DNA from 3 places in the Paenibacillus sp. FSL K6-1217 genome. Region 3 is predicted to be linked to each of the others. Evidence: predicted binding sites of a transcription regulator. Region 3 holds the regulator's gene; each other region holds the start of a gene.

What was found. The regulator LexA, encoded in region 3, represses DNA repair genes until DNA is damaged. The targets are predictions, from matches to a motif close to CGAACATATGTTCG.
Region 1: addB (helicase-exonuclease AddAB subunit AddB) is a predicted target of LexA. The motif match lies at 3,690-3,703, and genes of this name have one in related genera.
Region 2: recA (recombinase RecA) is a predicted target of LexA. The motif match lies at 5,674-5,687, and genes of this name have one in related genera.

What each region holds. Positions count from the first base shown of each region.
Region 1 covers NZ_CP150271.1:3,261,036-3,271,210, reverse strand. Annotated here, with positions in the region: gene MHH28_RS14470 (hypothetical protein) at 1-267, shown strand, start outside; gene MHH28_RS14465 (Na/Pi cotransporter family protein) at 420-1,409, opposite strand; gene MHH28_RS14460 (class I SAM-dependent rRNA methyltransferase) at 1,510-2,913, shown strand; gene addB (helicase-exonuclease AddAB subunit AddB) at 3,804-7,367, shown strand; gene MHH28_RS14450 (UvrD-helicase domain-containing protein) at 7,364-10,175, shown strand, end outside.
Region 2 covers NZ_CP150271.1:1,995,227-2,005,401, forward strand. Annotated here, with positions in the region: gene MHH28_RS08780 (dipeptidase) at 1-180, opposite strand, end outside; gene MHH28_RS08785 (stage V sporulation protein S) at 338-598, opposite strand; gene MHH28_RS08790 (TIGR00282 family metallophosphoesterase) at 832-1,626, opposite strand; gene rny (ribonuclease Y) at 1,846-3,387, opposite strand; gene MHH28_RS08800 (regulatory protein RecX) at 3,697-4,425, opposite strand; gene recA (recombinase RecA) at 4,540-5,604, opposite strand; gene MHH28_RS08810 (competence/damage-inducible protein A) at 5,899-7,188, opposite strand; gene pgsA (CDP-diacylglycerol--glycerol-3-phosphate 3-phosphatidyltransferase) at 7,247-7,834, opposite strand; gene MHH28_RS08820 (YajQ family cyclic di-GMP-binding protein) at 7,984-8,475, opposite strand; gene MHH28_RS08825 (hypothetical protein) at 8,708-8,869, opposite strand; gene MHH28_RS08830 (RodZ domain-containing protein) at 8,953-9,897, opposite strand; gene MHH28_RS08835 (DUF3388 domain-containing protein) at 9,952-10,175, opposite strand, start outside.
Region 3 covers NZ_CP150271.1:1,868,055-1,878,229, forward strand. Annotated here, with positions in the region: gene metH (methionine synthase) at 1-2,326, opposite strand, end outside; gene MHH28_RS08210 (FixH family protein) at 2,496-2,918, opposite strand; gene MHH28_RS08215 (HAD family hydrolase) at 3,531-4,316, opposite strand; gene MHH28_RS08220 (hypothetical protein) at 4,352-4,879, opposite strand; gene MHH28_RS08225 (DUF896 domain-containing protein) at 4,925-5,134, opposite strand; gene MHH28_RS08230 (LysM peptidoglycan-binding domain-containing protein) at 5,244-5,660, opposite strand; gene lexA (transcriptional repressor LexA) at 5,858-6,484, shown strand; gene MHH28_RS08240 (L,D-transpeptidase) at 6,675-7,013, shown strand; gene MHH28_RS08245 (hypothetical protein) at 7,095-7,313, opposite strand; gene MHH28_RS08250 (hypothetical protein) at 7,423-7,644, opposite strand; gene MHH28_RS08255 (hypothetical protein) at 7,737-8,093, opposite strand; gene MHH28_RS08260 (hypothetical protein) at 8,109-8,357, opposite strand; gene MHH28_RS08265 (hypothetical protein) at 8,569-8,694, shown strand; gene glnA (type I glutamate--ammonia ligase) at 8,975-10,175, opposite strand, start outside.

The sequences.
Region 1 (10,175 bases), 1.4 Mb from region 3:
CCGGACCGGGCACAGGATGAGGAGATTCTAAGTGAATTAATTGTTCATTACCCGGAGGAGGGAGAAGCCATTATGGAATTAATGCCAGCCTGGAAGCGTTGGGGATATGAAGAGGGCAAAGCGGAAGGTATCGAGGAAGGCAAAGCTGAAGGAAAAGAAGAAGGTCAGGCGGAGCTAATCCGTAAATTGCTGCTGGGTGGTTTTTCTCCCGAAGCGGTCTCTAAGGCTGTTGAATTACCGCTGGATAAGATTAAGAAGCTGATGTAAATATCGACCTGGGGCGATGGTGCCCTGGGTCTTTTTTCTATAGGTTTGCATGAATCTCGCCTTTGTTGATTATACTTCCCTTGCAGATTGGATTAGTACTGTCCGGCGGATTTGAAGTATAATGAGGACTGCGATTATGATTCTTGGAAGGCTCAGGGCTGCAGCCGCTGCTCCAGCCGGGACCAGACGGGCAGATAGCATAAAGGGAGTACTCCCAGCGAGCAGATGACGTTGAAAATAGTCTGGGCATGAGCGAGCTGGGCGGCAGGTCCGCCGCCGATCCAGGCGGACAGGGATTGCAGCGGCTGGATGAAGGGCAGGAAGAGCAGGGCGCCGCCGATATTCAGCGCCACATGCGACCAGGCGACGAATACGCCGGATGGCGTACTGCCGATGGCGGCAATGACGGCAGTGACGCAGGTGCCGATGTTCGCGCCGAGTACGATGGCAATGCCAAGCGCAGGCGGCATCACGCCGCTGGCGGCGAGGCCCATCGCCATGCCGATGACTGCGGCGCTGCTGTGCACCATCGCCGTCAGCACAGCTCCGGCGGCCAGCCCCCAGAGAGCGCTGGTTGCGGCATGGCCGAGGAACCAGCGGAAGAGGGCGCTGCCTTCCAGGGCGGGGCCGATGGATTGCATGACCGCGATGCCCCACAGGATGAGCGCGAAGCCGGTGACCGCGAGGCAGATGAACTGCAGCGGTCCCGAGATCCGGCGGCAGGCCTCAAGCAGCCGCCAGGATTGCGGGGCCAGCTCGCCGGCCATCACGGCTGCGGCCCATAGGCAGAGCGCCGCGATCAGCAGCGGCGCGGCCAGTGTGCTGATCTGCAAGCTGATCAGCTCCGTTGTCAGGCAGGTGCCGATGTTGCTGCCGAGAATAATGCCAAGCGTGCGGGCATAGGTCAGCAGCCCGGCATTGACCATGCCGATAGTCAGCACCGTTACAGCGGTGCTGCTCTGCAGCAGCGCCGACAGCAGGGCGCTCACTATCAGGCCTTTGGCCGGGGTGGAGGTAGCCTTGTGCAGGCTGCGCTTCAGCAGCGGACCGGCCAGCCGTGACAGCGAGGCTTCCATCACCTTCATACCGGCGAGGAATATGACAAGACCGTAGAGGACAGGGAATAACAGTTCACGGATCATAAGGACAGGCTCCTTTTTGAACGGGGGTTGTACCAATATATGAACGCCAGGCATAGGACATGTATATTAATCTGGCAACAAGAACAGGGAGTTGAAGGTATTGGCATCAGTAATTCTGGAACGAAACCGTAAAAAAAGACTGGAGCAGGGCCATCCATGGGTCTACGCCAGCGAAGTGGCATCCGTAGACGGAGAGCCGCAGGCAGGGGGACTGGTGGATGTTCTGACTCATCAGGGGCGGTATCTGGCTACCGGGTATTACAATCCGGCTTCGCAGATCCGGGTAAGAATTGTGTCGCAGCATAAGCTGGCGGCGATGGACACGGCGTTTTTTGCACAGCGGTTCGCGGACTGTCTGCGGCACAGAGAACGCTTCCTGCCGGGGGCGGATGCTTACCGTCTGGTGTACGGGGAAGCGGATTTTCTGCCGGGGCTGATCATTGACCGCTTCGGTGAAGTGCTTGTGGTGCAGCTGCTGACACTGGCTATGGATCAGCACCGCTCCGAGATTGTGGAGGCGCTGGTACAGGTGGTGGCGCCGCGCGGAATCTATGAGCGCAGCGATGTCAGTGTGCGGGAGCTGGAGGGGCTGGAACAGACCACGGGTGTGCTCTACGGCGAATGCCCGCGTCACATTACCGTAAGTGAGAACGGGCTGAAGGTCATCGTTGATATTGAAGAGGGGCAGAAGACCGGCTACTTCTTCGATCAGCGGGAGAACAGGGCATCGATTGCCCCGCTGATGAAGGGCTGGGGCGGGCGCAGCGGAATTACACTGCAGAGCGTAGCAGCCGGGGATGGTTCCATCCAGACACTGCCAGTCAATAAAAGCGGCAAGCCTGTTACATTCCCTTACTGGGATGGGGCAACTGTGCTGGAATGCTTCGCACATACGGGAAGCTTCACGCTGCATGCCTGCAAGTACGGCGCCAAGAAGGTAACCTGCCTGGATGTATCCGCGCATGCTATCGAGAGTGCAAAGGCCAATGTGGAGATCAACGGGTTCAGCGACCGGGTGGAATTCGTGGTGGATGATGCATTTGCCTTCCTGCGCAATCAGGTCAAGGGGCAGGAGGAGCGGTCTGAGCGGGCGACGGGCGGCGCAGTAGCGGAAGGGAACACCGCAGGCAAACCGGCTGCCAAGGCGGACACTGCGAAGCCGATGACAGCCGGGGGCGGACGCACGTGGGATGTCGTGATTCTGGACCCGCCTGCTTTTGCCAAGACCAAAAGCGCAGTCGCAGGGGCCGTGCGCGGCTACAAGGACATCAATTTGCAGGGCATGAAGCTGGTGAATGACGGCGGATATCTGGTCACGGCCAGCTGTTCGTACCACATGCAGCCGCAGCTGTTCCTTGATACGATCATGGAAGCGGCCAAGGATGCAGGCAAGGTGCTGAGGCTGATCGAATGGCGGGCCGCAGGCAAGGACCATCCGCAGATTCTCGGCGTGGACGAAGGGCATTATCTGAAGTTCGCCATTTTTGAGGTACGGAGTAAATAGAAGCAATAGACCCGGCGCGGCGGCTTAGCTGGTTAGTGCAGAAAGAGTCTCTTTGATAGAGGCTCTTTTTTATTGTCAAAATACAATTGTTCTGGGATTTAATTGGTGGCGTTTTGGCGTAGAGCAATCTGTATGAGCTATGATGCAATGTTGCCTGCAGATAGGACTGCATTATAAGTATGTAAGGCGGCAGAGGGAGAGGGCGGTAAACGTTCTGTGAGAAGGGAAAACATTCGTTACGCGCTAATACAAATAGATGTATTTCGCACAGTTAAAAGGCAGCCCAAAACACGAATTGTTGCGATAGCTGTATTCGGTACAATTAAAAACGGCTTGATGTGTCTGTGGAGGTGAAAACCGGATTTTTAGTTGCAGAGAATACAGTTAAACCTGTTAACGCGCCGTTTTGGCCGCTTTTAGTTGTGCCAAATACACCTAAAGTACATACGCTACCTGTGCAACCACACCCGCCAGAGTCCCGCGCCCGCCGCGCCGCCCGAACTGTGCCACTCGTATGAGTCCCGTGCCAACCGAATCTCGCCACCCGCCCGAGTCCCGCATCCGTCCCTCCGCAGCTCAGTAACATCCTCCCCCTTCAATAGTTGATTTCCCTGTCCCGGCCGCCCAGGCGTTCCCCCTAAATCAAGGTACAGATTCTAGGGGAAGTCTTTTTTCTATTGGGAATTTTTGAAAAGCAGGTTGCGACTGATGTCTAACCTATTACCTGTTTGTGCGGTCCGGAAGAGTCTTCTTATTTGTACATTTGCAAACAATGGCAAACGTACGTTCTGGAGCGCGCGGTGGAGGTATGCTATACTGTTGAGACGAGAGTTTTCATAGATTCTGGTGTCGCATAGAGTGTCAGAATTCAACGGAAGGGGTCTGCTGAAATGACGGTTAACTTCATCATCGGCCGCTCGGGCAGCGGCAAGACGACTACAATATGGGAGCGGGTATCCTCAAGGCTGAAGGCAGAGCCGCTGGGGGCACCCATTATTATACTTGTTCCCGAGCAGGGATCGTTCGGAGCAGAACGGGGACTGTTAGCGGCGGGCGGCGTGAAGGGGAGTCTGCGCGCCCAGACGCTCAGCTTCTCCCGTCTAGCCTACCGGGTGAAGCAGGAGACCGGCGGCAGCGCGAGTCTCCCAATCAGTGAAGAAGGCAAGAAGATGCTGATCTACAAAATTATCAGCAGGCGCAAGGAGGAGCTGAAGCTGTTCGGGGCCTCCTCGGACAGGCCGGGATTCGTGGAACGGCTCAGCAGTTTGCATACGGAGCTTAAGCGCTGCTGTCTTGGCGCCGGAGACCTGGAGGAGCAGATCGGCAGAATGAGGGATGCCACGCTGGGCAGCCCTATTCTGGCCGGGAAGCTGGATGATCTGCATCTCGTCTTCAGCGAGCTGGACCAGGAGATGTCACAGCTCTATATCGATGAAGAGGACAGGCTGGCCGAACTGGCCGAACATATCGCGGACTCTGACTATATCCGCGGCGCCGAGATATGGGTGGACGGCTTCCACGGATTCAGCAATCAGGAATTCATTGTACTGCGTGAGCTGATGCAGTACGCGGACAAAATGACCATTGCGCTCACCCTTGACCGGATCTATCCGCCGGACGTTACACCGCATGAGCTGGAGCTGTTCCATCCGTCAGCGGTTACTTATATTAAGCTGCGGGGAATCGCAGAGGAGATGGGACTAACCGTATGGGATGAGCTGCTGGCTCCGCCCGTCCTTCCAAGGTTCAAGGACAGTCCCGTGCTCGCGCATCTGGAGCGCGGATTACAGCGCCGCCGGCATCTCTGGGGAGGACCGGCTGAACAGGTGAAGGAAACGATCAGCATCCGGGCTGCGGCATCGCGCCGCACCGAGGTGGAGGGCGTGCTGCGTGAGATGCTGGCCCTGGCCAGAGAATCTGGAGCCAAATATGGGGAAATGGCGGTCTTCATGCGCAATATGGCAGATTATGAGCCGCTGATCGCCCCGTTATTTAAGGACTTCGGCATTCCGTTCTTCCTGGACCAGAAGCTCAGCGAGCTGCATCATCCGCTGGTGGAATTTATCCGCTCCGCCATGGATGTCGTCCGCCGCCGCTGGCGTTATGAAGATGTGTTCCGGTGCGTGAAGACCGAGTTGCTGCTGCCGCTGGACGGAAGCATTACCCGCGCCCATATGGATGAGCTGGAGAACTATGTGCTGGCCTGCGGCATTCACGGCTCACGCTGGACGAACGGGCGCTCCTGGAAGGGTATTCCGCGCCTCTCGCTGGAGGGCAGTGAAGCTGTAGATGAAGCGATGCTGGCAAGGATGGAGGCCTGCCGGAAGGCGGTTACGGAACCGCTGCAGGCGTTTGAGCAGAGAATCAAAGCCAGCCGCAGCGGCCTTGAGCTGTGCAAGGCGGTATACCTGCTGCTGGAGGATACGCAGGCGGCGCGCAGGCTCGAAGGGATGGGGGCGGAGTCTCTGAAGCAAGGCCGCCCGGAAGCCGCCCGGGAGCACAGCCAGCTATGGGGGGCTGTGCTGGGTCTGCTGGACCAGATTGCCGAGATGATGGGCAAGGAACGGATAGAATTCAGCCTGTTCGCCGGGGTGCTGGAGACCGGGCTGGCTGAGCTTAAGATGGGGCTCGTCCCGCCAGCCCTGGACCAGGTGCTGGTAGGTACGATGGACCGTACCCGGGTGTCGGGGGTGAAGTATGCCTTCCTGCTCGGTTTCAACGAAGGAGTGGTTCCGGCGCAGTTCAAGGAAGACGGCATTCTGTCCGAAGGGGAACGGCTGCTGCTGGAGAAGTCCGGGATGGAGCTTGCACCGGGCTCATCCCGGAAGCTGCTGGATGAACGCTTCCTGATCTACAATGCGCTTACCACGGCCAGCAGGAAGCTGTGGATCAGCTACGCTGTGGCTGACGATGAGGGCAAGGCGCTGCTGCCTTCAGAGGTCATCCGCCAGCTGCAGGGAATGTTCCCGCAGCAGATGGATGAACGATTCCTCTCCGGCTTCCCGCAGAGCGGCAATGATGACGACGCTGTCCATATGGACTTCATCGGCCATCCTGAGCAGTCGCTCCGCATGCTGCTGCTCCAGCTCCGCCAGTGGCGTCAAGGGGCAGAGATACCCGGCATGTGGTGGGAGGTCTATAACTGGTTCGCGGCGGAGCAGGGTGCAGACAAGCCTGCGGGTGAACCGGCAGCGGAATACCGGCATGCGGATCTGTCCATGAAGCTTAAGCTGGAGCAGCTGCTCGGCTCGCTGTTCTACCGCAACGAAGGCATCCGGCTAAAGAAGGAGACGAGCCTGCGGCTGTACGGCGGCTCCACGCTGCGCGGCAGCGTGTCACGGATGGAGCGGTTCGTGGCCTGCTCCTTCTCCCATTTCGCCTCCTACGGGCTGAGGCTGAAGGAACGTCAGCTCTACAAGCTCCAGGCACCGGATATCGGGCAGCTTTTCCATGCGGCCCTCAGTGAAATGGCGAAGCGGCTGCAGGAGCAAGGCCGCAGCTGGGGCAGCATGAGCGCGGAGGAATGCCGCTCGGAGGCGGGCAAGACCGTAGACAAGCTGTCTCCGCTGCTGCAGGGAGAGATTCTGATGAGCAGCAAGCGCTACGGCTATATCTCGCGCAAGCTGAAGAATATTGTCGGCCGCGCTTCCGTTATCCTCGGGGAGCACTCGCGCCGCGGGAGCTTCGAGCCGGTCGGGCTGGAGCTGGATTTTGGCCCGGGCAAGGAACTGCCTCCGCTTAGAATCACACTGCCTAATGGCTGTGTCATGGAGGTTGTCGGCCGGATTGACCGAGTGGATAAGGCTGAAGGGGAGCAGGGGATTCTGCTGCGGGTAATCGACTACAAATCAAGCCAGAAGGATCTCAAGCTGCATGAGGTCTATTATGGACTGTCGCTGCAGATGCTGACCTATCTTGATGTGCTGCTGACCTATTCCGAGCAATGGCTCGGCCAGGAAGCACTGCCTGCCGGGGCGCTCTATTTCCACGTTCATGATCCGCTCCTGACCTCAGCCAATGGAATGAACCGGGAGCAGGCGGAGCAGGAGCTGATGAAGCGCTTCAAGATGAAGGGCCTGCTGACCGCTGACCGCGAGGTTGTATCGCTGATGGATACCACCCTCGACAAAGGGTATTCCTCGATTGTTCCGGTAGCGCTGAAGAGTGACGGCAGCTTCTACAGCAGCGCATCCGTAGCTACCCCTGAGCAGTGGGGCCAACTGCGTTCCTCGGTGCGCAGCACGATCTCAGAGATCGGGACAAGTATTACGGAGGGGGATGTAGCGATCCAGCCTTACCGCATCCAGCAGGAGACCGCCTGCACCTTCTGCTCTTTCCGTCCCGTCTGCCAGTTCGATGAGGCGGTGGAGGGCAATGGCTATAACAATCTAAGCAAGCCGGGCAAAGAAGTGATCTGGGATCTGCTGTCCCGCAAAGGAGGAGAGAAGCTGTGAGCATAAGACCCGTACCCGAAGCGAAGCCGGAAGGCAGTCTGTGGAGTGACGACCAGTGGCGCGCCATTGCCGAGAGCGGCAGCGATATTCTCGTGGCGGCGGCAGCCGGTTCCGGTAAAACGGCGGTTCTTGTCGAGCGGATTATCCGCAAGATCAGCCAGGAGGAAGCGGGCTTCAGCGTGGACCGGCTGCTGGTGGCAACGTTCACCAAAGCTGCCGCCTCTGAGATGCGCCAGCGCATTCGGGAAGCGCTGGAACGTAAGCTGGAGGAGGACAGTGATGGGGGGAATGAATATCTGCGCCGCCAGCTGGCCCTGCTGGGCAGAGCCTCCATTACCACGCTGCATTCCTTCTGTCTTGAAGTGATCCGCCGCTATTACCAGGTGATTCCGATCGATCCCGGCTTCCGTATTCTGAATGAGCATGAGGCGGAGATGATGCGCCAGGAGCTGCTGGAAGAGCTGCTGGAGGAGAAATACGGCGAGGTTGCCGAAGACGGGGAAGATACCCTGTTCGTGCAGCTCGCAGACTGGTTCAGCGGTGAGCGTACGGATGACGCTGTGCATTCGCTGATTCAGCGGCTGCATGATTTCGCGCGCAGCCATCCTTGGCCCGCGCAGTGGCTGCGGGATACCGCAGCCGACTTTGCGCTGCCGGATGCTGAAGCTCTGAGCCATACGCCTTGGGTGCAGAGCATTCTCGCCGAAGCCAGACTGACGCTGAAGGGGGCAATCAGCCAGCTGGAGCAGGGGCGTGACATCGCGCTTCAGCCCGGCGGTCCGGCGCCTTACGCGGAGAATCTTGCTGCCGATCTGGAGATGGCGCAGGGCCTTCTTGACGCGCTGGACTCACAGCCCTGGGCCGGATTGTATGATATCTTCATGGAGATATCCTTCGGGAAGCTGAAGCCCTGCAAGAAGGATGCCACCGATCCGCTGCTTCAAGAGAGCGTGAAGGCGATTCGGGATCAAGTGAAGAAGAGCCTGCTCGAGCTGCAAAAATCCCTGTTCGGACGTCCGGCGGAATCCTTCCTGGATGAGCTTCATACGGCGGCTCCGCTGATGCAGGAGCTGGCGGAGACGGTAATTGCGTTCGGCGAGCGCTACCGGCTGGAGAAAGCTGGCCGCGGGCTGGTGGACTTCAGTGATCTGGAGCATTACTGCCTGCAGATTCTGCGCCATCCGGACTCGCAGCCGGGGCATTCGCTCCCGTCGGATGCGGCGATGGAATACCGCAGCCAGTTCGACGAAGTGCTGCTGGATGAATATCAGGATACCAACAGTGTGCAGGAAGAGATTGTCCGGCTGATCTCCCGGGAATCCCCCGGCAACCGCTTCATGGTCGGGGATATGAAGCAGAGTATTTACCGGTTCCGCCTGGCGGAACCGGGATTGTTCCTGGACAAATACCGCAGGTTCAGTAACGGGCTGTCCTACGGAGACAAGACAGATGGCCGGGCGGGAGCTGATCCGGGACAGAAGGAACGGGAAGATGGCCTGGTCATCGATCTGGCCCGCAATTTCCGCAGCAGGCTGGAAGTGGTGAATGCGGTGAATATGGTCTTCCGGCAGATCATGGACAGCAATGTCGCGGAGATCAGTTATGATGACCGGGCAGAGCTGGTGTACGGAGCGAACTTCCCGGGAGCTGCGGAGAAAGGCCCGGATACTTATTTTGCGCCGGAGCTGCTCCTGATCGACAAAGGAGCCTCTGCACCGGGTCCGGCGGACGAAGCGGGAGAGGGAGATGAGTTGCCTCTTCTGGAGCTGGAGGCTGCCGAGAGTGAAACTGCGCAGCTGGAAGCACGGGCCATTGCCCGGCGTATCTCGCAGATGACGGGAATGGCCGGCGGTGAGCCGCTGCTGATCTATGATAAGGGACTGCGGATCATGCGTCCGGTGGTTTACGGCGACATTGTCATTCTGCTGCGCTCAGCCCGGGTATGGACGCCGCTGATGATTGAGGAGCTGCGGGGTGAAGGGATTCCGGCCTACGGAGACCAGAATAAGGGATATTTTCAGGCTACAGAGGTGGAGATTGCCCTCTCCCTGCTGCAGATTGTCGATAATCCCCGCCAGGACATCCCGCTGGCCGGGGTGCTGCGCTCACCGGTGGTGAAGCTCCGGGAGGAGGAGCTGGCGAAGGTGCGGCTGTGCAGCAGAGGGACCTTCTACGATGCGCTGGTTGCGGCCTCTGAAGCAGGAGAAGCGCTGCAGGGCCAACCGCCGGATCTGTTCGGGGAGGCAGCCCTGCTGACGGATGAGAATGCAGGTAACGGTGACACCGCCGGAGAGACGGCCGCCGCATCAGAGTTTACTCCTTCGTCAGGACAAGGGAAGGTAGAGGAAGGTATGGCTGACGGGACCGAAGCCTTGGCGGCGCTGAAGGATATTCCTCCTGCGCTGCAGCGTAAGCTGAAGTCCTTCCGGGATAGGCTGGATAACTGGAGAGATGCCGCCCGGCAAGGAAGCTTAAGCGAGCTGATCTGGAGGATCTACCGCGAGAGCGGGTATCTGGAATGGGTTGGCGGGCTTCCCGGAGGCTTCCAGCGCCAGAACAACCTGAAGGCTCTGTATGACCGGGCTGTTCAATTCGAGAATGAGACCTCGGCTAGAGGGTTATTCCGCTTCCTGGTGTTCATTTCACGGCTGAGAGAGAACGGCGGCGATCTGGGCGTTGCCGGAGGAGGCAGCGAGGAGGCCGGGGGCGTACGAATTATGACCATCCACAAGTCCAAGGGCCTGGAGTTCCCCGTTGTCTTCCTGGCGGGCATGGCCAAAATGTTCAACCGCCAGGATCTGCATTCTC
Region 2 (10,175 bases), 130 kb from region 3:
TCCGCGCACCGCAGACAAATAGATGGCAAACACCTGCAGTCCGACATTCCCCTCCGCCATCCGCTCAGCAGTCACATCCAGCCGGGGATCATCCCTGAAGTCGATCGCTGGATTCGCTTGCAGCTTGCTCAGGGCATCACAATGAAAATCCGCCACCTTCAGCTTCCTGTTTCCCACCATAGGTCAGCTCTCCTTCTTCCTTCACCTTCTGACTATCCGAATGAACCGGTGACAGCCCGCGTCTATTTGATATATATGCGCCTGACGGAGACATCAGTCAGAACAGCAAAAAGCCTGTTTACAGTGTAAACAGGCTTAATCTAAATGATTCACTTTATTATCTGGGTTCTACAATAAGTTTGATTGCCGTCCGGTCTTCCCCATCAATCACTATATCCGTAAAAGCCGGAATACAGATCAAGTCCACTCCGCTGGGTGCGACAAATCCCCGGGCGATGGCAACGGCCTTAACGGCCTGGTTCAGTGCTCCTGCTCCAATAGCTTGTAGCTCGGCCGATCCACGTTCGCGAAGAACACCTGCTAATGCGCCAGCAACGGAATTTGGATTGGATTTAGCTGATACTTTTAATACATCCATAGTAAGTACCTCCCCTGGGAAAATGATGGTGTTCTTCTTCCACTACAGTAGATGTTATTCGCTTCAGAAGAATTAATTCCTTCTTTTTGCGGACCTCTCTGGAGAAAATAGTTCAAAAGATACTCTTTTTCGATATAATAAATATCACACTTTACCCAAAACAAAATGAGTTTTACCGAATTACCTATTTGCAAGTAGAAACGGCATTACTGTCCTTTTAAAGGACGGTACTCCTAGCTCATCACCCATTCATCCTCACGCAGCCGGATCTTCTCCAGTCGTGTCGCTTTTCCTGTAGCTTCATCAAGTTCTGCGAATAAACCATGCAGCTGCCATTTGCCTTCGTCGACTACAAACCGGGAGGGAAGCTGAGTTGTAAATTTATAGATGATCGCATCCTTTTCCATACCCAGAATCCCTTCCCTTGAACCAACCATACCCGCATCGGTAAGATACGCCGTACCTCCCGGCAGGATCACATCATCATTGCTCTGGACATGCGTATGTGTGCCGACAACAATCGAAGCGAGCCCATCCATGAAATAACCCATCGCTATTTTCTCGGAGGTCGCTTCCGCATGGAAGTCCACCAGAATGCACTTATGCTCTCTGCGCAGTTCTTCCACAATCTCCTCGCCTACCCGGAATGGATCATCAATCGCCGGAAGAAAGGTACGGCCCTGCAGATTCACAATCGCCAGCTGTTTACCATTGCCCTTAACGACAGTATACCCGCGGCCGGGTGTCCCCGGCGGAAAGTTAGCCGGACGGATAATCCGCGGCTCGTCATCGATGAACTCAAAGATATCCTTATTGTCCCAGGTGTGGTTGCCCATCGTAATACCATGGATACCCCAGTTGAAGAATTCGTTCGCGATAGCAGCGGTGATGCCTCTGCCGGCAGCGGCATTTTCGCCATTGGCAATGATGATGTGCGGCTGATATTTACTTTTCAGGGAAGGCAGCATTTCACGCAGCGCTTTTCTGCCTGTATTGCCTACAATGTCTCCGATAAATAAAACTTTAATGATCTTCTCCTCCTACGTTTTTGTTTGTGAATGATTCGCCAACCAAAAATCGCTGCATAAGTATAATTTCACCTATTCTGCTCCAATCCAAACTTCAAGTCGCCTGCGGTGCTGAGAGCATGACGGATGGCCTGACAGGCTTCAGTGTAATTAAATATACCAGCAACTCCTGGCTTGCAAGCAAGAAAAAAGGCCCCGCAAGGGGGCCGATTTCCTGATTTATTTCGCATATTCAACAGCGCGTGTCTCGCGGATTACCGTAACCTTGATATGACCCGGATAATCCAGCTCACTCTCAATCATCTTCGTAATATCGCGGGCCAGACGGAAGCTTTCGGCATCATCAATCTTCTCAGGCTGTACCATTACGCGAACCTCGCGGCCCGCCTGAATGGCGTAGGATTTCTCGACGCCCTCGAAGGACTCCGAAATCTCCTCCAGCTTCTCCAGACGCTTGATGTACGTTTCCAGGGTCTCACGGCGTGCACCTGGACGGGCAGCCGACAATGCATCAGCAGCTCCAACCAGCATGGCAATCACCGAGGTAGCCTCGCAATCTCCATGATGGGAAGCGATACTGTTGATAACCACCGGATGTTCCTTGTACTTCTTCGCCAGTTCAACGCCAATTTCAACATGCGAACCTTCCACTTCATGATCAAGCGCTTTGCCGATATCATGCAGCAGTCCGGCACGTTTTGCAAGCACGATGTCTTCCCCAAGCTCACCGGCCATAAGTCCAGTCAAATAAGCAACCTCCATAGAGTGCTTAAGTACGTTTTGACCGTAGCTCGTGCGGAATTTCAGACGGCCCAGAATTTTGATCAGATCCGGGTGCAGACCGTGAACACCAACCTCGAAGGTAGCTTGTTCACCGTATTCGCGAATCCGCTCATCCACTTCTTTGCGGGATTTCTCCACCATTTCTTCAATACGTGCAGGATGGATACGTCCATCTGCCACCAGCTTCTCCAGTGCCGTACGGGCCACTTCGCGGCGGATCGGATCAAATCCTGACAGAATAACCGCTTCCGGCGTATCATCAATAATAAGATCAATCCCGGTCAGAGTCTCCAGCGCACGGATGTTGCGGCCTTCACGACCGATAATCCGGCCTTTCATCTCTTCATTCGGCAGTGTAACAACAGATACCGTTGTTTCCGCCACATGATCAGCCGCACAGCGTTGAATCGCCAGGGTAATAATCTCGCGGGCTTTCTTGTCCGCTTCTTCCTTGGCCTGCTGCTCGATTTCCTTGATCATCTGGGCAGTTTCATGGCGAACTTCCTGTTCTACATTACTGAGAATGATACTTCTGGCATCATCGATGCTTAGATTGGAGATACGCTCCAGTTCAGTAACCTGATTCTTGTAAATGACATCAATTTGCTGTTGGGTTTCATCAATTCGTTTCTCTTTGTTAGCTACTTGTTCTTCTTTTCGTTCAAGCGATTCCATTTTTTTATCCAGCGATTCTTCCTTTTGCAGCAAACGTCGCTCTTGCCGTTGGATTTCATTCCGACGTTCACGAGTTTCTTTCTCAGCTTCGGTACGGATTCTATGAACTTCGTCCTTAGCCTCAAGTACCGTTTCCTTCTTCAGCGCCTCCGCCTCTTTCTTCGCGTTCTCCACGATGACTACGGCTTCTTTCTCTGCGCTTGAAATTTTAGCTTCTGCAAGGGATTTACGAATAAAATAACCGAATCCAAAGAATGCTGCAGCTACAACGAGAACGATAATGACCCAGATCCATGATTCCATCTGTTCACCTCCTCGTTGATATCCTCCAAGGTTCTTCCCTTGGGTATTTGTGCAGTTGTTAAACTATCCGTTCATCACCATACAAAAAACCGGTAATACACCGATTGCCATACTGCACATGTTGCACATGCACATTGCCCGCCTTATCCGGCGATTACATTTCATATGAGTTGTACGCGAACCGGAACATAAGAGTCTGCTTTTTGGGAAGGAAAAAGGATTCTTAGTTTATGCCGATTCATGTTATATTTTATTATTTATAAAAAGACCTTGTCAAGAGAGTCGATAACCGCATTAAAGTCAAGAGAATCAATCCGGGAAGTAAAACTCCTCTTCTTCCCCCTCAGAATCCTCCTCACCCCGCAAAATCCCAATGACCTGACGCACCATTTCACCAGTAAATCCGCGGCGCATCAGGAACGCCCCTGTCTTCCGGCGTTTGTCATTCAGATCTCCCTGGAGCGTATTCCACTTCTTCCGTCCGGTCTGCAGTGCGCTCTCCAGTTCCTGCTCGGGGGTGATCTCATCCAGCGCTTCCGCAATCAGCGACTTATCAATCCCCTTCTGCCGCAGCTCCTGCCGAATCCACATCTTGCCCTTTCGCTGGTTCAGCATACGCTGCTCCGCCCATTGCCTGGCATACAGAGGGTCGTCAAGCAGACGTTCCTCCTGCAGCCGGAGCAGAACTTCGGCAATAACAGTCTCCCCTATTTCCTTCTCCCTTAAACGGCGGGCCATTTCCTGCGCGGTTCTGGGCTTCCGCTCCAGATACCTGAGCCCCTCGACATAGGCTCGCTGGCGCTCGTCAGCAGCAACGATGTCCTCCAGATCCGCCTTTACAAAAGTGCTTCCGGTAATCATCCGGTATTTAATCATGACATCTTCATGAACAGTCATGTTGTAGTCTCCGAAATGAATCAGATAACGGTAGTTCGACTTCTTGAGCCGCTCTACCCGTGTAATTACCAGCTCTACATCTGCCGGGAAATCCGCCAGCACCTGCTCATCCTGGTCTTCGGATTCTGAATCCAATTGTATAACCATCCTGTCAATCACCTACTTAAGCTAGAAATATTTACGAAAAGGCACCCTGTTATCTCTTCACAGGGCGCCTATCCATCTGGTCTTCATTATTCGATTAGAGCGGTTATATTACTCGATCTCAAGCAGCAGCTTCTCTTCTTCCTCTTGCTCCGCAGCCACAGCCGCTTCGGATGGCGCAGCTACCAGAGTCGTCAGATTGCTGGCCTCACGGATCTTGTTCTCGATCAGCAAGGCAATATCCTGATGTTCCTTCAGGAACTGCTTGGAATTCTCACGTCCTTGACCCAAACGTTCGCCTTCATAAGAATACCAGGCACCGCTCTTGTTGACGATATCCATCTCCGTGCCGATATCCACAAGGCTGCCCTCTCTGGAGATTCCTTCACCGTACATGATATCCACATCCGCTTGCTTGAACGGAGGCGCTACCTTGTTCTTCACAACCTTGATCTTCGTGCGGTTACCCACGACATCATTACCCATCTTGATGCTCTCTACCCGGCGCACATCCAGACGGACGGAGGAGTAGAATTTCAGAGCGCGTCCACCCGGAGTCGTCTCAGGGTTACCGAACATAACGCCGATCTTCTCACGAAGCTGGTTAATGAAGATCGCAATGGTGTTGGATTTGTTGATGGCACCCGACAGCTTGCGCAAGGCCTGGGACATCAGACGGGCCTGCAAGCCTACATGGGAATCGCCCATGTCGCCTTCAATTTCTGCCTTCGGTACCAATGCTGCTACAGAGTCAACTACAATGATGTCTACTGCTCCGCTGCGTACAAGCGCTTCAGCGATTTCCAGGGCCTGTTCACCCGTATCAGGCTGGGACAGCAGCAATTCATCAATGTTAACGCCAAGTGCCTTGGCATACTTGGGATCAAGCGCATGCTCAGCATCGATGAAGGCAGCTTGTCCGCCCTGCTTCTGTACCTCTGCGATTGCATGAAGCGCAACCGTTGTCTTACCGGAAGATTCCGGTCCATATACTTCAATGATACGTCCTTTGGGAAGTCCGCCAATACCTAGTGCAATATCAAGTGCCAAAGATCCGCTAGGTACAACTTCCACTTTCATGTGAGTGGATTCTCCCAGTTTCATTACCGAACCTTTACCGAATTGTTTTTCTATTTGACGAAGCGCCATATCAAGCGCTGCACGACGATCTGACAATCAGACCACTTCCTTCACTGTTTATAGTATTATAATAACGTGTTTTGGAGGTCTTGCCAAGTCTTTTTTAGAACATACATTCGTTTTTTTTGCTCCCAGGGATAATGCTCCCTTATATTGTAAGACCAAGGCCTCCTTCCGAATGTAGAACATAGCAGGTGTTGCTCTTCTGCCCGGTACATAAGGGACAACCCATAGAATCAATCGTGTACCCTATATAAAACAAAAAACCGCAGCATGATTGCTCAAGCCACGGTTCTTCCGCATAGATGAATTATATACCAGCCAGAACAGTTATTGCAAGGCCGAGCCTTCCAGCGGAGTAGCCACCTTGCGTTCCTCCAGCCGCCGCCACAGGCGGTACAGCAGTGCCTTGACTGTACGCAGGCGGATGTTCTCCCGGGTCCCCTTGAGGTTCAGCTCGAAGACCTCTGTCTTGCAGCCCCGCTCAGCCAGTCCGACGAACACAAGGCCTACCGGCTTGCGCTCAGAGTACCCCGGCCCGGCTACACCGGTAACCGATAAGCCGAAGTCCGTGTCGGCAATCATGCGGACCTGCTCAGCCAATACTTCTGCAACCTCGCGGCTCACCGCTCCCGGGGCATCCGGGCCTTCAAGCATGGCGGAAGGCACATTCAGCAGTTTTTTCTTAATATCATTGGAGTAACACACGATCCCCCCGGCAAACATGGAGGCGCTGCCTGGGATATTCGTAATGCTCTCCATCAGCAGCCCGCCCGTACAGCTCTCGGCAGCGCTCAGAGTGAGTCCGGCATCCGCCATCCAGTCCACGATCAGCTGCTCCAGCGGCACATCGATGTTGGCATACAGATTCTCCGGCAGAATGTCAGCAATTTTCTTCTCAAGCAGATCAAGCTTGACCATAGCCTCCCGCTCGGACGGCGCTTTGGTAGAGATGCGCACGGTCACTTCGCCTTCCTTGGCATAAGGGGCAATTGTAGGATCGCTCTGGCTGCGGATCAGGTCAATCAGTTTGTCTTCCAGTAGCGATTCGCCGATTCCTGCGAACTTAAGCATCTTCGAGTAGAGCGGCATTTCATTGGTCAGTGCATGCTGCTGCAGCCACGGCTTGGCCTTATCCGTGAACATCGGCTTCATCTCCCGGGGCGGACCCGGCAGCACGATATAATATTTGTCCTCTTCGGCAAAAGCAATCCCCACAGCAAGGCCGGTCTCATTGGACAAAGGGGTCGTCCCTTCAATGACAAGCGCCTGCTTACGGTTATTCTCCGTCATTACAATCTTGCGGTCATCAAAGAAGCGCTGCACATGGTCCATGGCCAGCTGGTCGATATGCAGGGTCCGGCCCAGCGCTGCAGCCAGCGCATCCTTGGTCAGATCATCCTCGGTCGGACCGATGCCGCCGGTGAATATGATAACATCCGCACGGCTCTGTGCAATCTTGATGGCCTCCAGAAGGCGGCTTTTGTTGTCTCCCACAACGGTCTGAAAATAAACGTCAATGCCTAATGCAGCCAGCTCTATTGAAAGAAACTGTGCATTGCTGTTCACGATTTGTCCAAGTAAAAGTTCTGTACCAACGGCAATAATCTCTGCTTTCATAGCTGGCGTCCTCCTCCTGATTGTCGAAATCCTGCAGGCTTCAAGCCGAACCGGCGGCTCAGGCTTTGTTCAAATCCAGCAGATCCTTGTTCTTCACGAAATAATCAATACCAGAGTAAATGGTGACAATGGCTGCTGCCCAGATGGCAATGTCATCCACAGGGATGCTGACGAACTGGAACGGGAAATTATTAAGCAGCAGCAGTGAAATGGCAACAATCTGAATCACTGTCTTTACCTTTCCCCATTTGCTTGCTGCCACTACCTTCCCTTCCAGCAGTGCCACCTGGCGCAGGCCGGTCACGGCAAACTCGCGGCTGATGATGACGATGGCAATCCAGGAGTCGCATCTTCCCAGCTCGACCAGCGAGATCAGCACGGCTGAGACCAGCAGCTTGTCTGCAAGCGGATCGAGCAGCTTACCCAGATTGGTGACCATGTTATACTTTCTGGCTATGTAACCATCAATTCCATCGGTACTGGCTGCCAGCAGAAAAATAACCGCCGCGACCAAATGATTAATTGAAAGCTGAAAGGAGCCCCAATGTATCGGTTCCGGATAGAAGCTGAAGTCCACCAGCAGAAAAAACATCATGATTGGGATAAGGCAAATGCGCGATAATGTGATACGGTTGGGTAAATTCACTGAAGGTTCCTCCCCTAGTCCATTCAAATCCGGTATTCCAGCATTTTCTTCAAAACTGCTTAGCTAGTATATTATAGCCATAAATAAGTGTCAAAAAAACATGAAGCACCCCGCAAGTAAGGTAAGTATACACTGCGGGGCACATGGTCTTACTTTAAATTGTTAAACTGTAAATCCAGCGGCAAATCAGCTTTGCGCAAGAGCTGGATAATCTGCTGGAGATCGTCGCGGCTTTTGCCGGTCACACGGATCTGGTCGCCCTGGATCGTGCTCTTGACCTTAAGCTTGGAATCGCGGATCAGAATATTGATCTTCTTCGCGTTCTCCTGATCTATTCCTTGCCGCAGCCCCAGCCGCTGGCGCACGGTGCCGAGTGATGCCGGCTCCACTTTGCCGAAATCCATATTCTTCAGCGTGATTCCCCGCTTCACCATCTTGGTCTGAAGGATATCAATCACTGCATTCAGCTTGTATTCATCCTCTGAGGCGACTACAAGCGCATCCTTCTCCAGCTTCAGGCTGCTCTTGCTGTTCTTGAAATCAAACCGGTTATCAATCTCCTTCTCGGTCTGATGAACCGCATTGGTCAACTCCTGCATATCCATCTTGGATACGATATCAAATGAACTTTCCGAACTCATCGTTCCACATCCTTTACTACAATTAGTCTGTTCCTATTATATGAGATAGGGGCTATTAAGTCTAATACTGGAAAAGAGTCAAGTGGAAACGGCTTTGCCGTCCTTTGTAAGGACGGTACCGTTTCAGCGAGAAATAGAAGGATAATTTATAGCGTGAACATATAAATTCTTATATTTACACCTAAAAACACGCCTCCCGGAACCCGTCCGGGAGACGCTTAACCTCTTAATATTATCTGCTGCGTGCAGGAGCCCGAAACATATCCAGAATCCCCAGCAGAACATGTGCCAGTCCAAAGCCCAGAATACCATATCCCCAGGCGCCCGGTGTTAAATAATACCCCAGGAGACTGACAATAATACCAAGCCCTGTTACAATCCAGCTGACGGTCATGAGAGAATACACCTCACTTTGGCGAGAGAACTGTTAAACACTTCTAGGTTCTCCATTCTGCCAAAGACTATACATCAGGTCTACTATTCTCCTGTAGTACTCCCGCCAGTAGCGCCGTCCGTCCCACTTTCCAGTTCAAGCAGCAGACGCGAGGAGGTTTTGCCGTCGGTGATAGCCTGTCCGTTGACCGAAATTGCCGTAGCCGGTGAATATCCCGATTTGATATACATTCCGCCGCTGTCCAGTGTAAAGCTCAGATTCTCGCCGGCCTTGGTGTTCCCGAAGCTGAGCTTCTCCCCCTTGGAGTTCTCGCCCTTGTACACTTCAAGCCAGCTGACTCCGGTAGCGGCAATCTGTACCTGAACCGGGGTTCCGGCAGGTGCAGAGACCTTGTAAATGGTCGTCTTGCCCGATTTGCGGTCCTGAGTCACAGTGACGGCCCCCGGGGAAGCAGATGGAGACGGCTCCGGAGTTGCAGAAGGCGCTGTTGTTGCCGCGGCCCCTGCATCAGCCGTAGCTGCCGCAGCAGCTGTCGCTGTCGGCACTGCACCGCCGCCGCCAGCAGTTGCCGTAGGCTTCACCTTGGCCGGATCCTGCGTTGCGGTAGTCAGGCTTCCATTATCTGCTTTGTCGGCCTCATCATTCATCGTTGAGGAGGCATATAAGTAGATGACCACCAGGATCAGCACCGGGAAGGTCCACATCAGCAAGGTCGGCAGCCACTTGGCGTTCCGTTCCGTTTCAGGCTTGCGGCTCCGCTTCTGGATCACGGTCTCCATGGTAGTATCGACGGGAGCGGCAGGCACATTGCCATGCTCCTCCATCAGCTCATCCGGGTTAACCCCGACCGCCTCGGCATAGGTTTTGATAAAGGCCCGGACATAAAAACTTCCCGGAAGCACCTTATAATCCCCTGCTTCGATGGCTTCCAAATATTTTTTGCGGATCTTTGTAACTTCCTGGACATCATCAAGGCTCATCCCTTTTTGCAGACGAGCCTCCTTCAAATGCCGGCCCAGTTCCGACATACCATCACCTCCTGAATGTTGTGTTGTGTGAGTTAGGATTCTAAAATAAATATATTAAAGATCTTCACTGTAGCTTGTCGTAAACGACTCGTACAATATCTCTTCGTTCGGTGCATTGCGCAGCTCAATAATGATATCGAAGTCATCAAAGGTGAATTCGGACTCCCGCACAAAAATATCAGGATGCTCAATCACCTTGGTGCTGTCCATGCTCATGACATTCTGCAGCAGGTTATAATGCTTCTCATTGGAGCGGATAGTGCTGACAATTCCGTCAA
Region 3 (10,175 bases):
CCACCATAATCGGCACATCAATACCGGCGGAACGCAGATCCTGCGCAGTCAGTACCATCTGCTGCGCCGACTTTACCAGCAGGCCCGACAAGCCGATGGCATCTGCCTTTTCCTTGCGGAAGGCTTCAATGATATTCTCCGGCGGAACCTTGATGCCCAGGTTGACGATCTCATAACCGTTGTTGGAGAGAATAATCTCCACCAGATTTTTGCCGATATCATGCACATCACCCTTGACGGTCGCCAGCATGATTCGCCCTTTAACCGAGGTCTCATCCTTCTGCATGAACTGTTCCAGATGGTTAACAGAAGCCTTCATCACTTCAGCGCTCTGCAGCACCTCTGCCACGATTAATTCATTGTTATTGAACAGCCGTCCGACCTCAGACATCCCCGCCATCAGCGGACCATTAATGATCTCCAGCGGAGCCGAGGTCTTCAGCGCTTCATTCAGATCCGGGATCAGGCCTTCCTTAGTGCCTTCTACCACATAGGAAGCAAGGCGCTCCTCCAAGGAGAGATTAGAGATCTTCTCCTTCTTGTCGACCTTCTTGCCGCGGAAAGCCGCCACGAACGCAGACAGCGTATCGTCATTTGTATTATAGATCAGCTCTTCAGCCAGCTTGCGCTCCTCTTCAGGGATAGATGCATACCGCTCCACCTTCTCTGTGTTCACAATGGCATAATCCAGGCCGGCCTTGGTACATTCGTACAGGAATACCGAGTTCAGCACCTCGCGGCCGGCTTCCGGCAGACCGAAGGAGACATTGCTGATGCCCAGAATGGTGTGAACCGCAGGCATAGCTTCCTTGATCAGACGAATGCCGTCAATCGTTTCCTTAGCCGAACCGATATACTGCTCATCCCCGGTTCCTACAGGGAACACGAGGGTATCAAAGATCAGATCCTCCGGAGCCAGACCGTATTTGTTGACCAGCAGATCATACGAACGTCTGGCTACCTCCAATTTGTCCTTAGCCTGAATGGCCTGGCCGGTCTCGTCGATGGTGCCCACTACAATCGCTGCCCCGTACTTATGAATCAGAGGGGTGACAAGCTCGAATTTCTCTTCACCATCTTCAAGATTAATGGAGTTAATGATCGCTTTGCCCTGGCAATACTGCAAGGCCAGATCAATAACCTTCGGATCGGTCGTATCAATCATTAACGGCACTTTGACCTTCTTCACCACCAGCTCCAGGAACCGCATAATATCTTCCGTCTCATCACGGTCCGGGTCCTGTACGCAGACATCAATGACCTGTGCGCCGCTCTTCACCTGAGCACGGGCGATCTCCGACGCCTCCTCATATTTCCCTTCGACGATGAGACGCTTGAACTTACGGGAACCGAGAACATTGGTCCGTTCACCGACCATATAAGGACGGTTCTCATTCTCCACGTATACCGGCTCGATCCCGGACAAGGCCGGAGGATGCTGGCCGTCCAGCTTGCGCGGCGGGTAGGCCGCCATCACTTCAGCCATCGCACGGATATGCTCCGGCGTGGTTCCGCAGCAGCCGCCGGCAATGTTCAGCCAGCCCTTCTCAGCGAAGCCGCCCAGCTTGCGGGCAAGTGAATCCGGGGACTCATGATAATTCCCGTTCTCATCCGGCAGACCGGCATTCGGGTAGCAGCTTATAGCTGCCGAAGAGATCGCGGACAGCGAACGGATATGGTCACGCATGAACTCCGGTCCGGTCGCACAGTTCAGACCGATGGACACCGGCTTCAGATGCTCCAGCGAAATATAGAATGCTTCGATATTCTGACCGGCAAGTGTAGTTCCCATAGGTTCAATGGTTCCTGAGATCATTACCGGCAGCGTAATCCCGCTCTTCTCGAAGGCATTGCGGATACCAATACTGCCTGCCTTGACATTCAGTGTATCCTGGGATGTCTCCAGCAGCAGCGCGTCCACCTTACCGTCGATCAGTGCTACCGCCTGCTCTTCGTAGCTGTCTACCAGATCCTTGAACGTTACTCCCCCTGTAACAGAGAGCGTCTTCGTGGTCGGTCCCATAGCGCCTACAACATAACGCGGGCGCTCGGGTGTATCATATTTATCTGCGGCATTACGTGCAAGTCTGGCCGCCGCAAGGTTAATCTCACGGGCACGGTCCTGAATATCATATTCAGCCAGTACCACCGAGGTGGCACCGAAGGTATTCGTCTCGATCAGATCTGCACCGGCCTCCAGGTATTTCTCATGAATATCCTGTATTACCTCCGGCCGGGTCAGTACCAGCATTTCATTACAGCCATCCAGGTCATCCCCGCCGAAATCCTCGCCGGTGAGCGGCACCTGTTGAATCATGGTACCCATAGCTCCATCCAGTATCAATATGCGCTGCCGCAAGCTCTCAGCAAGTGTGTATTTGGCCACTTTCCATCCCCCCAGTGAAACATTAGAGTAATTTTAGCAGAATAAAGGGATTTCGGAAAGCCTTCCTTTCCACCCTGCATTATTTGTATTTCCGGTGATTCCAATTCTCTTACGGCTCTACTACCAGTTTTGCATTCGGCATGGAATGCTGCGTCCGGGCAGTCACATGAGAAGTGACTGTGAATTCCCCCGCCTCTGTAAAGGTATGCTCCCCGGTATAAGCGCCTTCTCCGGCACTTTCACCCTTGATTTCCACCTTCGAGCTCTTATCCGCCGCATCGTTGACCTCAAACATCACTTCTCTGGCATCATCAACCGGTTCACCGTCCTGTGTCACCACAGCCTTGAAGCTAACCTCTGTGCCTGCGCTTACTTTCTCCGGAGTCCAGCTCAGTTCCACCTTAATGGGCGACATGGAGGAATTCGCGGCAGCATACATCTGCATCTCATCCTCTTTGTTCCCCGAGCATCCGGCAAGTGTCATCCCCATCACTATGCATATCAGTCCTCTGCGTATCGCTGGCTTCATCATCCGAAATCCTCCCGGTTCATAGGTAGATTCTTCTTCATCCTTACAAGCAGAAAAATATGAATTCTAGTATATCAATGAAAGTCAGAACGCTTCTCTTCCTATTATACACATAATATTCAATTTGCCTTAAAGAAGCTGCATGATTCACTCGTGAACATGAGAATAGTCATATCTTTCATTGTGAGCACTTGGGTGAGGACTTGGGTGAACGCTGCGTGAACGGACCGTTGTTCCAATCGCTGTGCTCTCCAGATTTTTTTTCATTCCCCTATGCGGTGAAAATCCGGAGACTGCTGATGCTTCCGAAGCGAGCTTTCCTGCGGAAAGCTTTCAAGCGACCGCTATCGCTTTTACACCATCCTAATGGATGAATAAGATAACCTTTGCGAGCACATAATGTATGCTGTTTTTCACATACATTCAGGCCGTGTGCCTGCTCGTGAGCACAATGTATGCTGTTTTTCACATACATTTGATCCAACACATCTTCTCCACAGCAGCAGGAAACTATAGTTTCCTATATATTAAAAAAATAAAGAGCAACCATTCTCCAGTGACGGGAGGACCGTTGCTCTTTGACCTTTTACAATTTTAAAAACACAGATGTTTCAATTATAGGGAGTCTACCAGCGGCAGAAGCTCTGAGAGATGGCTGATCTGGTAATCCGGCGTTATCTCCGGGTCAGAAGCCTTCTTATTTCGGTTGATCCAGACCGTGGTCAGCCCGGCAGACAATCCTCCAAGAATATCCGTCGTAAGCTTGTCGCCAACCATGATCCCTTGCTCTGGAGCAATATCCAGCAGTCCGAGCGCATGCTCGAAGATCCCTTTGTCCGGCTTGCCTTTGCCGAAGCTTCCCGAAATCACAATATGGTCAAAATACGGGGTAAGCTCCGGTACACCGTCCAGCTTCTCCTGCTGAAGTGCCGGGCAGCCATTCGTCAGCAGCAGCAGCTTCACCTTACCGCGCAGCAGATCCAGCACCTGAAGCGTCTCTTCATAGATATACGGACGGCTGCGGCGCTCAGCGGCGAACTTGTCAGCCAGCCGTGCAGCCAGCGCCTCATCCTCCACCCCGAGTGAAGCCAGGCCGCGGCGCCAGGATTCCGTACGGTAGACGGGTGCAAGCTGCTCCAGTTGACGGAATTCCGGCTGTTCTCCGGCAGTGAAGTTGGCCCAGAGCGCTTCATACGGATTAATACCGATCAGCTTCGTGAATGGATATGTCTCATAGGATTCATAGAGCGAACGGGCTTCCCTGCGTACAGCAGCCTCCAGCTCCTTCGGATCAACGATATCTCCAGCAGCCTCAGAAGCATAGCGGAAGGCTTCTTCCACGCTGCGGTCATCCCACAGCAGTGTATCGTCAAGATCAAATAGTACGGCGGTAATCGGCATTAGTTGTCCCTCTCCCTATATGCTGGTCTGTCTTCCTATTCGTGCACGACTTCAATATTGTTGTTCTTGGCGAACTGCTCCAGACGTTCCCCCATCGCAGCGGTGTCATAACGGTTAATCAGCTTGGAGAAAATCCACTGTTTGCGCTTGCCCTTATACTTAATGGTAACTACACTGCGCGATAAAATGATCTTCTCAATATCCGCCGCAGCCAGAAAGCGTTCACGGTTGTACTTAATAGTAGAGATCCGCGCACGCTCAACCTTAAGGAACGGACGGCGGAAGAACAGCAGCGCAGCCAGCAGGAAGTACAGCACAACGCCCAGCCAGTTGGCCAGAATCCCGCTTCCTTTGGCTTCGTCAATCGAGCCGACCACCCAGAACATGATGCCAAGCAGCATCAGTACAACGGGGAATACGATATTGCGGCCTTTGAAAATATCAATGCTTTTCGCGGCTGCCTTAGTGCCGGAAGTGTAAATGGAATCCTTCCCCTGCTTCTTTCTTTGCTGGTTAATCTGCTTCGTGTTGCGTTGAACCATTCTTTCCCAAGAACGGGCCATGTAAGTTCCCCCTAGTCATCCTGTATTATCTGAAAAGGCAACAGGCTAATGCTTAAGTCCGTTATTGCCTTCTTCATGCTCCGGATTATCCACAATTTCAATGGTATCAAGCTGGGCCCGAAAGTTCGTGCGGATATTCCCCAGGTAAATCTCGCGGAGCTTGGCACGTTCAGCCAGTTCCTCTTCATTCAGGCCCCCGTTCTTAGCTTTGCGTGCCAGTTCATTGATGCGGGCGACCAATTCGTCAATATTCAATACGTTTCCCTCCCTCTAAATTCATTTTAACTTTGCCATGAGAAAAAGAGCTTGTCAAGGTCTACCCCCTGAAAGCTCTCCGAGTCAATCACCAGTCTGCTGCATTCTGTCAGTATACGGGTATAGTCAAAATATCTCCTGCCTTAATTCCGCTGTTCTCTAAATGATTCGTCTTCATTATTCCTTCTATATATACAGCAGTCTTCATGTCTGCAGGCTTGTTATTCAAGGCAATACTCCATAAGGTATCCCCGCGCTGCACTACAATCCGTTTATCCGGCTTCATGGAAGAGATCGAGCCGGCAAAAACATTCCCCACTACAGTAAATCCCGAAACGACAAGCATCAGCACCAGAACCATCTTCATCAGGCTAACCTGACGGAAAAGTGATACGAGTGCAGTGAGACTATGAAGAATCGCGTCCTTGAGCTTGGTTACATAACTATGGGCAGTTGGATTACCGGGAGCGGACACCTTGATATCCTCATTATTGTAGATGCTGTTGTATGTACTATACTTTAACATGATCATCATCCTCCAAACACATGTTCTTGCTTTCGAAAATAATATAACACGAACATGTGTTTCGATCAACAGTTTTTTCAGAACAGCTGTTCCCTTTATTTTCGTTCTCTTATTTTCCTCATTTTAGAACTTATGTTTGTACGAACGGAAGTTCTATGTTATAATTTTCCCAAACATAGTATATGGGGTTGATTCCGATGTCAAAGATTTCTAGTCGTCAGCTGGCGATCCTGGAATTTATACGTAATGAAGTCCGCAGCAAGGGGTATCCTCCGTCCGTCCGCGAGATTGGCGAGGCTGTCGGCCTGGCCTCCAGTTCAACCGTGCATGGTCACTTGGACCGGCTTGAGAAGAAGGGCCTGATCCGCCGTGACCCTACGAAACCGCGCGCCATCGAACTACTCGGCCAGGAAGATTCAGAGAATGTGCATCAATTCGTCCAGACCGTTACCCGCATCCCGGTAGTGGGTAAGGTTACAGCCGGTGTTCCTATTACGGCTACGGAGAACATTGAGGATTACTTCCCGCTGCCTGCTCATTATGTAGGTGATAACAAGGTATTTATGCTATCTGTCCTTGGGGACAGTATGGTGGATGCCGGAATTATGAACGGGGATTATGTCATCGTCCGCCAGCAGCAGACCGCTGACAATGGCGATATCGTTGTAGCGATGACCGATGAAGATGAAGCAACTGTTAAGACCTTCTACAAGGAACGGGATCATATCAGGCTGCAGCCGGAGAATCCGGCGTACGAGCCTCTCCGCCTTAACCGCGTTACGATTTTGGGACGGGTCATCGGATTATTCCGCGATATCCACTAATTTACTCCCCCGCATAAGAACAGGCAGCTACGCACCATGCGCAGCTGCCTGTTTTCTGTTTATTTCCATTCGTGAAATGGGCAAAAAGTCAAATGCAAACATTTGTTCGCATACGGCTTTTTGGCCACTTTTCCTGTGAACCGCTGCACAGATCCGCACATATCCTGATGATAAAGGAGTGCTGATCTTCATGCCCAATTATCGAATCATTGTCGATCTGTCACAGCGTATGCTGTATCTGCTGGATAATGACGTTGTTACCCGAGGCTTCCCTGTCGGCATCGGTAAAATGTTAACCGTCTCGCCCGTAGGCGAATACACCATTATTAACAAACAGCCTAATCCTGGCGGACCGTTCGGCGTCTTCTGGATGGGCCTGTCCAAACCGCATTATGGCATCCACGGAACCAATGACCCTTCCTCCATCGGCCACATGGTCTCCCACGGCTGTATCCGTATGTATAATGCAGACGTCCTTGCCCTGTCCGCTATCGTCCCTATAGGCACCCGGGTTACGATCAGGGAATAGAAAGCTCTCACAAAAACCCTTGAGGCGCCAGATTGCGCTCCAAGGGTTCTTGTGACTGCTATGAATTAGTTCAGATACAGGTTACAGCACACTTCTCAACAGACGGATAGCCACAGTATTCAAACGGATGGCTTCACGGATCGAGGCTCTGGCTTCCAGCAGCTCTCTTCTGGCCCGCGATCCTCTAGGGACTCTGCGCAGATTCTCGTTAATTTCTTCCAGTCGCTCCAGCAGGACGGCCCGCTGTGTAAGCAGGACATTAATGGCTCTACGAATCCGGTTTCGTTCTCTTTGGTTCATCGTTACACCTCTTCTACGTTTGATAGTATAAGAGATGCAAGGAATCACTTCAAAGATTGTGCGATCCGGCAGTAATGTTAGAGCTGCGGTTAACGGGCAGCGAATCTGCTCACTTCTTGTTCAATCCTACCCGGAACTCAAACTCATCGCGTCTATAAGTCATACCGGCCAGCACAATGTACTCCGCTGTCCATTTCTGTACAGGTCCGGCATAATCAGCAATCACATGCGGTTTGCCATCGACCAGCTGAACGACGTAGACCTGTACCTGAGCCAGTGCAGCAGCGAAGAGATCAGCATCACTGGACAGTACTTTATAAGCCGTATTCAACTTCCTTCCTCCTTGTTCCACAACCATGATTAAAGATTCCATCTCGAATCTATTTAATTATACCGGGTTCTGGAACAATATGTAAACCTATTTTACAGCTGGATAAAAAGGATCTTGAACAAGCCCAGATAAGTCCGGTTGGCCGAGCGGTCCCCGATCAGGCTTCGGCCATTCTCAACGTCCGGTACGCTGAATGTAGAGAAGATAATGTAATTATCTCTTATAGTAAAAGACTCGACCAGCGGCCGGGCAACCATGTCCGTAATTCCTCCGGCCAAATCCGTCCCCGTCCCCTTCAGATCCTTAACGGCATACGCACTGAACTCTTCCTTCCCCGGATTGAGCACAGCCATAACGATCAGGATGAGTAGAAGGGCAATCGCCCACTTCCAGCCTGTTCTCTTGCGGACTCTGCGTTCAGGCTGCGGCATGCTATAACGCGGATTCATTCTTTTCCCCCTCATCTACAGAATATACTGTATCTCTTGCAACAAGAACCCCAGCGGATTCAACATCATCCGGCACACGAACAGCATCCCATCCGTAATTCCACTGCCCCCGATATCAACGCTGCTCCAATCCCACACTGGCGGAGATGGCGCATCAAGCCCATATTGCTCCATGATCCTCTCCTGGGTCTCCGCAGGAACAGCCACTCCTTCCGCCCCTGCCACCTGACCCATCAACGCCAGGATAAGTATCAGCGGAAGCATAATTTTATATGTATTCTTCATCATTCACTCCCATGTCTGCCACTAGAATTCTCTTCTGGTCAAGTATATAGGAGATGGAATAGTATGTAAATTGAATTGATCTGGAATTATAATTCCTATATTATGATGTAAGGGTTTTGTTCAGTCTTCATCTTCAATCTGTCCTTCACACTAAAAATCGAGAGAGTTTTTTTATGTAGGAGGTTCATGTATGAATGGAAATAAAGTTATCATCATTCTTTTGTCCATATCCATACTGGGCGTGCTCCTTTACTTCGGGATAGCTTATGGACTGCTATGGTATATTTTCCAGTCCCCGCTTCCCATTGAAGAATAGCATCCGTTCGACGTCAAAACTCATATATGAATGGTAAACATCATGATTCGATCTTGTTTGGTTTAAGAAAGGAAGAATAAATAAGGAGCATCGGGTGATCAAATGAAGAAATACAACAGAAGCGAAAAAATCATTCTCGGGGTACTGCTTGGCATGACTGCTGTACTATTTATGGGAAGCCTGTTTTTTTGGTATGTCTTCATCACAATATAAAACAACCCCAAAACATATAAATTCTGAAAAAACCCCCGACGCTATAAGCGCCGGGGGCTGCTGTATCCTAGTAAAGCGTCATGTACTGATCTCTTTCCCACTCGTGAACCTGGGTTCTATAGATGTCCCATTCGATTTCCTTCAGCTCGTAGAAGTGGGCCAGGGCATGTTCGCCGAGGGCTTCGGTGATTACGTGGCTGCGAACCATTTCGTTCAGGGCTTCCTTCAGATCGGACGGCAAGCTTGGAATGCCTTCTTCAATCCGTTCTTCTTCGGACATGACATAGATGTTACGGTCAATCGGAGCCGGAAGATCCAGCTTGCGTTTGATTCCATCGAGTCCTGCCTTCAACATTACAGCCAGTGCAAGATAAGGGTTAGCCGCCGGGTCCGGATTACGAACCTCAACGCGTGTGCTGAGTCCTCTCGAAGCCGGAATACGGATCATCGGGCTACGGTTACTTGCAGACCAGGCAACATAACAAGGTGCTTCATAACCAGGTACCAGACGTTTGTAAGAGTTAACCGTCGGGTTAGTGATGGCTGCAAAAGCACGTGCGTGCTTCAGAATCCCTGCCATGTAATAACGGGCTGTCTTGCTAAGACCAAGTGTGTCGCTCTCATCATAGAACATATTCTCGCTGCCGTTGAACAGGGATTGGTGGGCGTGCATACCCGATCCGTTCATGCCGAACAGCGGTTTAGGCATAAAGGTTGCATGCAGGCCGTGATGACGGGCTATCGTCTTCACGACAAGCTTGAAAGTCTGAATCTGATCCGCTGCCTTGATGGCATCGGCGTATTTGAAGTCAATCTCATGCTGGCCGGAAGCCACTTCGTGGTGGGAGGCTTCAACTTCAAAGCCCATTTCCTCCAGTGTCAATACGATTTCACGGCGGCAGTTCTCCCCGAGATCCATCGGCGCCAAGTCGAAATATCCGCCCTGGTCATTCAGTTCAGTGGTCGGGTTGCCCTTCTCATCGGTTCTGAACAGGAAGAATTCAGGCTCTGGTCCAACGTTCATAGCAGTGAAGCCCATTTCTTCCGCTTCCTGCAGACAACGCTTGAGGATACCGCGCGGGTCTCCGGCAAACGGTGTGCCATCCGGCATGTAGACGTCACAAATCAGGCGTGCCACACGGCTGTCTGTCACCCAAGGGAAGATTACCCAGGTACTCAGGTCCGGATACAGATACATATCGGATTCTTCAATCCGCACATAACCTTCGATGGAAGAACCATCGAACATCATTTTATTGTCGAGCGCC